Regions from separate parts of the Terrabacter sp. LjRoot27 genome, predicted to be linked through region 1. Evidence: riboswitches for the same ligand, from Rfam matches in the RefSeq annotation. Region 1 holds a riboswitch; each other region holds the start of a gene.
The links. Region 1 has a riboswitch for cyclic di-AMP ahead of ACSQ2D_RS18700 (C40 family peptidase). Riboswitches for the same ligand answer to the same signal wherever they lie in the genome.
Positions count from the first base shown of each region.

Region 1 (2,252 bases):
AGGCGTCGCCAACCGTAGCAAGACTCGGGGTGCGTCGTCCAAACGGACGCGCCGGATACTCGACCCAGTGGTGCCCGCAGGTCCCAGCCGCCCGCCGCCCCGGCCTGACCCGGCCGAGCGCCGAGGTCGAGCCCCAGCGCGTCAGGCCCGGGCGACCGTCAGGAGCCGTCGCGCAGCCGGCGGGCGAAGGCCGACGACCGAGCCCGCAGCTCCTCGACGCGTCGCTCGACGAGGGCGAGCGGGTCGAGGCCGCCCTCCATGCCGTTCGGCAGGCGCCGGACGTGCGTCGAGCAGCTGAAGTCGGCGTGCACGAGGGTGCCGAGGCTGTTGCCCTCGCGGCCGGACGCCCCGGCCCGGCGGGCCACGAAGAGTGCCACCTCGCTCGTCGCGAAGACGTCCTCGCACCACGCGCACATCGCGCTCGCCTTGCGCGTCCGCTCAGCGGTCCGGAGGAGGAAGCCGACGGGTTCGTCGTCGACGGGGACGACGGCATACGCCCGTTGCGGGTTGCTGCGGTCGACCCAGCCGAGGTAGTCGAGCGACTCCCATCGGGCGCCGAGGTCGAGGTCGGCGGGAAGGGTGGCCTGCTTCGCCTCACGCCGGGAGGCGTTGACGAAGGAGGCGCGGATCTCGTTGTCCGTCAATGGTTTCACGGTCTGTTCCTGTCAGACGGGCAGGACCGGGTGACCCGGTCAGCCGGGGTGGGGGAGGTGGAGCGGGACCGTGACCGCTGAGCAGGCCATGACGGCCACCCACCTCTCCGCGGGCCTCCCCGCTGACGACTGACGTGCTCCGACGGAGCAGCGTCCATGGTGCGTCGCGACGTCCCCGGTGGTCCACCGAATATCCGGCCGCCCGGCCCCCGAGGGCGTATGCCGTGGGCGTCCGGGAGTGCCCATCCAGCCTCCGCGGATGTGTCGAATGTCCGCCGAGGCGGCATTTGACCTGTCAACTATTGCCATAATCTGCCGTTTCGCGACCTTTTCGTGACCTGTCTGTCACCGTCGATGGATGCTCATCGCCCGGGGTCTCCCCCGAGCGGCCCACCGGACGCCGAGTCCTGTCCACCGGTGGGGCAGCCACGCAATAACGGACAGGAGTGGGGGACCCACTTTCGGGCCGGCCAGCCGGTCCTTGGGGTGAAGCCGCATCAGCGGCCGGGCATCTTCCGCCCGAACCCGACAGCTCACCTCACAGGCGTGGGAAGGAATCCACCATGCCCACTTCTACCCTTGCACGCCGAATTCCCTTGCAGTCCCTGGCGATCACGCCACTTCTCGCAGCCGCCCTCCTCGTCGGGACGGGTAGCGCGCCGACATCGTCGGTGACGCACCAGGCGGCCCCCAGCGCGGGCACCGCGCCTGTCACGATCAAGGCCAAACCGGTCGCCTACGTCTCGGCCGCCGTGCGAGCCGCGCGAGGACGGACGGCCGTCAAGGTCGCGGCCGCCCAGCAGGGCGACCCGTACCGCTACGGCGCGGCGGGGCCGTCGGCGTTCGACTGCTCCGGCCTCGTCTACTACACCTACCGCACCCGTCTCGGCGTCGGCGTCCCGCGCACCGCCAACGCCCAGAGGCTCGCCAGCGTCCGCATCAGCAAGTCGAACCTCCAGCAGGGCGACCTCATCTTCTTCATGTCCGGAGGTCGGGCCTACCACGTCGGCATCTACGCCGGCTACGGGAAGGTCTGGCACTCGCCCAAGCCCGGCCAGCGCGTCCAGCTCTCGAGGATCTGGACGACGAGCTGGGTCGCGGGCCGCATGCCCTGACCCCATCGATCGCACCGACGGCCCCGACGGCCCGTGACGCACGAAGGCCCCGACCGGCATACGGTCGGGGCCCTCGTGTCGTGTGGAGCGAGCGACGGGAATCGAACCCGCGTATCCAGCTTGGGAAGCTGGCGCTCTACCATTGAGCTACGCTCGCACGGGCCGCCCGGAGGTGCCCCGCGAAGGGTCCGCAAGGCGGCACGCGGCGTCAGTGTAGCCGACACCGCGCCAGTGCCAGGAACGCGACCCCAGGGGCCGAAACCGTCATGGATCTCGCCAAGCAGACCGCCTTCGTCGACCACGTCCGCGAGCGCGGTGGGGCGAGTGCCCAGGTGGCCGTCACCCTCGAGCAGTTCTTCGAGGGCAACGACTGCGAGTGGTGCATCGCGCCCAACCGTCCCGAGGACATGCCGCTCGACACGGTGCGCCGGGTGCTCTTCGAGCTGCGCGACCACCCGGAGGTCCACGACGTCCGGGTCGAGCT
Region 1 is NZ_CAXUSS020000001.1:4,054,460-4,056,711, reverse strand. Features, by position in the region: gene ACSQ2D_RS18705 (FBP domain-containing protein) at 159-653, opposite strand; cyclic di-AMP (ydaO/yuaA leader) riboswitch at 1,073-1,215, shown strand; gene ACSQ2D_RS18700 (C40 family peptidase) at 1,217-1,768, shown strand; tRNA gene ACSQ2D_RS18695 (tRNA-Gly) at 1,852-1,925, opposite strand; gene ACSQ2D_RS18690 (hypothetical protein) at 2,035-2,252, shown strand, end outside.

Region 2 (2,252 bases), 3.1 Mb from region 1:
AGGTCGTCCAGCACGGCAGCACCGCCGTCATGCCGCCCGTCGGGGCAGGCGGCGCCCTCGGCGAGGCCTCGACTGCAGGGAGCCCGGTGCGGTGGGCCCCACCCCCGACCGGCCCGCGGGCACCCGATCCCGACCCGGCGGCATACGACCACGGCTGGGACGACGAGCCCGCCTCGCCGGACGACTGGGGCGGCGCGCAGGCCTACGACGCCCGGCACGGGCGCGGTGGGCAGGACGTCGAGCAGGGACCGCAGGGCTACTGGCCCGAGGAGGAGTGGGACGAGGAGGACGAGCCCGTCCAGCGCGAGGGCGACCCCCGCATCGGCCTGCCGATGCGCACCGGTCTGCTCGCCGCGGTCGGGATCGCCTGGGTCGGTGCGCTCATGGCGTGGCCGGGCATCGCCCTCGTCGTGCTCGTCGTGCTCTCGGCCCTCGCCCGCGCCACCGACCGCTCGGTCACGGCGCTCGTCCTGCGCCGCTACGACTTCGGCCGACGGCGCAGCGACGTGCCCTTCGCCGTCGTCTCGAGCCCGTGGCACCTCGTCGTCGGCATCATCGCGACGGGGGTCGGCCTGCTCCTGCCCGTGGCGGTGGCGCTCGCCGGGATCTTCGCCGCCGCCCTGCTCCTCGCCGGCACGCAGGGCACCGACCTCGGGCCCGGTGCGCCGATCACGCTCGCCGTCGGCGGCGTCCTCGGCCTGCTCATGCTCTGGTGGGGCCCCGGTGGGGCCTCGCTGCGACGAGGGTCCCGCTCGATGGCGCGGCGGCTCGTGCCGGCCGGCCTCACCACCCAGATCGTCTCCGTGCTGCTCGCCGTCTTCGGAGTCGTGGCCGCGCTCGTGGCCCTGCAGCACGGCTCGAGCCTGACGTGGGACCCCTTCACGACCAACCCGTTCGGGCCGTGAGCGCCGGGCCTCGGTGAGCCGAGGTCCCGTTCGCGGGTCTGTGGGGCCTTCGTGCGGTCCTCGTGCGGTCTCCGTGCGGTCTCCGTGCGGTCTCTGTGCGGGCCCTGTGGTCCTAGCGCATCAACCCCTGAAAACGGCTGGGAAAAAGATCACGGAAGTGTCTCGACGTGTCTTGTGCGCTGCAGGAACGTCCCGTACCGTCAGTGCTCGGCGGCCTCGACTCTCGGGTCGAACGGGAGCATCACCACTCGGCTCCCGGGTCGCTTCGTCGCGTCCGGCTCCACACGAACGCTCCCACAACTTCACATGGACACCCATCAATCCGTTTCCCTGAGCGCGCCGAGCCTCGCCAGCCAGGGATGTAGCCCACATCCGTGGGCCGGGCGAGGACGGGGGACCCAGTGTGACCAGTGAGTGCATGTGTGTTCGAGCGCATGGCAAGAGGACGAGATCTGGTCTCGGGGTGAAGTCGCATCCGCGACGGGGCACCTGACGCCCCAACCCGACAGCTAACCCCGCAGGCGCGCGTCAGGAAGGATCACCCATGCAGTACATGTCCAAGCATGCTGCGGCCAAGAAGGTCTCGGCCAAGCAGCGCATCGCGGGAGTCGGAATCGCTGGAGCCGCCACCATCGTCGGTGGCATCGCCACGGGCGGGTCGGCCAAGGCCGCCTCGGTCTGGGACCGCGTCGCCGCGTGCGAGTCGAGCGGCAACTGGCACATCAACACCGGCAACGGCTACTACGGCGGCCTCCAGTTCGTGCAGAGCACGTGGCGCGGCTACGGCGGCACCGCCTTCGCACCGCGAGCCGACCTCGCCAGCCGGGCCGAGCAGATCGCCGTCGCGCAGCGCGTGCTCGCCTCCCAGGGCCCCGGCGCCTGGCCGGTGTGCTCGAAGCGTGCGGGCCTGACGCGCGCCAACGGCGGCGCCACGACGACCCCGGTCTCGCGGTCGACCGTCCGCAAGCCGGTGACGACGAAGAAGGTCGTCAAGAAGAAGACGTACGCCACCAAGCCGGCGGTCACGAACACCGCCAAGGGCGCCAAGATGACCGTGCACCGCGGCGACACGCTCGGCAAGATCGCCGCGCGCTACCACGTGTCCGGCGGCTGGAAGGCGCTCTGGAAGGCGAACGGCGCCCGCGTCACCAACCCGAACCTCATCTTCGTGGGCCAGACTCTGCGACTCCCGTGAGTTCCTGATACAACTGTGCCGGACGGCCTCGCGCAACCAACCCCTGGGTTTGCGCGGGGCCGTCCTTCACGTTCCGCGGCCGGGTCGTGCTCGCGGTTTGGGCGTATGCCGTCCGGCTCGGTTACGCTTTCGCCCGTCCGCGGCGCTCGCGC
Region 2 is NZ_CAXUSS020000001.1:924,062-926,313, forward strand. Features, by position in the region: gene ACSQ2D_RS04295 (protein kinase domain-containing protein) at 1-905, shown strand, start outside; cyclic di-AMP (ydaO/yuaA leader) riboswitch at 1,273-1,446, shown strand; gene ACSQ2D_RS04300 (transglycosylase family protein) at 1,450-2,100, shown strand.
Region 2: linked by a shared signal. The riboswitch ahead of ACSQ2D_RS04300 (transglycosylase family protein) and the one ahead of ACSQ2D_RS18700 (C40 family peptidase) in region 1 are both predicted to bind cyclic di-AMP.

Region 3 (2,252 bases), 500 kb from region 1:
CCGACACCCGTCGCTCGTCGAGCCCGCACTCGCCGGCGAGGCGCTGCAGCACCTCGCGGTCGTCGATCTCGAGGCCCTCGACGAAGTGGGCGGAGTGGAAGCGCTCGACCGCCGCGGAGCGCAGCGCGGGGCCGCCCATCTCGCCCGCGAGGGCACAGAGCCGGTGCGCGTCGAAGGTGTTGGCGCGCACGGCGCGGTCCCAGTCGAAGACGAGGTCGTCGGCCTCGGCCACCTCGCTGGCCTTGGCGTTCATCAGCCGACCGGCACCCGCGTCGCCGCCGTGGCGCACCGACAGGTGCTCGCTGACGGGCACCGACCCGCCCGCCGGGACGTCGGGGTCGAGCTCGAAGGAGCGCAGGTGCACGGTGACGTCGTGGGGACGCTCGAACGCGGCGACGGCGGCCTCGACGCGGCGCTTCGCGACCCAGGAGTAGGGACAGACCAGGTCGCTCCAGAGGTCGAGCTCGATGAGGGTCGTGGACTCGGCGGCTGAGTGGTCGGTCATCGACTCAGTCAACCACGGACGCTCGCGTCACCGGGAAGCCGACGAGCCCCCACCGGGATCCGGCGGGGGCTCGTCGTGAGGCGTGAGAGGTGACCGCTCAGATGCGGCCGTACATCGACGGCGTCGTCCAGATGGAGTGGTTGCCGATGACGGTGCCGGGGCGCTGGGCGTCGATCATGCGGCCCGGGCTGACGTAGATGCCCACGTGGTAGATCGGCGAGCCGAAGAAGACGAGGTCGCCGGGGCGCGGGTTGCTGACCGGCGTCGAGGCCGCGGCCTGCGCGGACGCGGTGCGCGGGATCGAGATGCCGGCCTGGCGGTAGACGTAGGAGGTGAAGCCCGAGCAGTCGAAGCCGGAGGGCGTCGTGCCGCCGTAGACGTAGGGCACACCGAAGAAGGACTGCGCGATGCCGACGATGCCGGTGGCGCTGGGGTTGGGCGCCACGTTGAGGGCGGCGCGCGTGGTCGAGCCGGAGCGCGACGCGCGCTCCTGCGCGGCCTCACGCTCGGCAGCGGCCTTCTCGGCGGCCTTCTTCGCGGCGCGCTCGGTCTTGACCTTGACGTCCTCGATGACGACGGGCTTGACCTTGGCCTGCTTGAGGGCGGGCTTGGCGTAGCCGATCGCCGACAGGGCGTTGCCGGCCTTGAGCGTGCCGGCGGCGGGGCCGACGGCCGCGGGACCCGCGACGGCGCTGCTCGAACCGTCAGCGGCGTTCGCCGTGCCGGCGAACGAGGCGACGAGGCCACCGGAGGCCGCGACGATGGCCGCACCCTTCACGGCGGGCTGGGCCGACTCCTTGGCGATCGTCTTGAGCTCCGAGATCGCGTTGAAGCGACCGGGGGCGCGGTGGCGCCCGGGAACGTTCTGAGCCACGTTTGACCTCTCGACGCCTACGAGGTGAGCTGTCGGGTTCGGGCTGGAGGTACTGCCCGGCCTTCGCTCGGACCGTGATCGGTCCACGGAGGGCTTCACCCCGAGGGCGTCTCTCGACGCCCGGAGAAAGTGGTTCCCCCGCTCCTGCCATGCGGTTCGTACTGAGCCTCAGGTCGATGGCAGGACTAGGCGGTCCGACCCGGGGCACTCACTCGACGGGGAGAGCAAGTTCGCCCACCGTACCCAAGTACCTGTGCCTTGTCACCTTCGAGTTCCCGGAAGTCAAAGAATTTTCAGCGACCTCGGATCCGGGCCGGACGAGGTGTGGCAAGGCATGCCAAAACGACCCCGCAGACGGGGGCAAACCCTGCCGGATACGGCGTGTTCAGGCAGCCTGGCAGAAGACGTGGACGGCCACGTCGTCGGGCAGCGACACACCGGTGGAGGGCTCGCTGCCCTCGCGGACGGCCAGGACCCGGCCGCCGTCACGGACGACCTCGACGCGGGCGCCGGGCACGACGCCGGCGCTCGTCAGCAGCGCGAGCGCCTCCGGGTCGACCTGGACGGGCTCGCCGATGCGCCGGATCGTCACGACGGTCGGAGCGGCTCCCACGGCGGCGGTCAGGGTGCTGAGGCCGGTGAGGAAGTCCTCGTCCTGGCGCACCCCGAGCTCCTCGAGACCGGGGATCGGGTTGCCGTAGGGCGACTCGAGGCCCTCCCCGATGAGGCCGAGGATCTTGCGCTCGACCTTCTCGGACATGACGTGCTCCCACCGGCAGGCCTCGTCGTGGGCGTACTCCCACTCGAGGCCGATGACGTCGACGAGCAGCCGCTCGGCGAGCCGGTGCTTGCGCATGACGCGGGTGGCGAGGA
Region 3 is NZ_CAXUSS020000001.1:3,553,513-3,555,764, forward strand. Features, by position in the region: gene ACSQ2D_RS16365 (DsbA family oxidoreductase) at 1-505, opposite strand, end outside; gene ACSQ2D_RS16370 (C40 family peptidase) at 603-1,379, opposite strand; cyclic di-AMP (ydaO/yuaA leader) riboswitch at 1,382-1,557, opposite strand; gene ACSQ2D_RS16375 (metal-dependent transcriptional regulator) at 1,765-2,252, opposite strand, start outside.
Region 3: linked by a shared signal. The riboswitch ahead of ACSQ2D_RS16370 (C40 family peptidase) and the one ahead of ACSQ2D_RS18700 (C40 family peptidase) in region 1 are both predicted to bind cyclic di-AMP.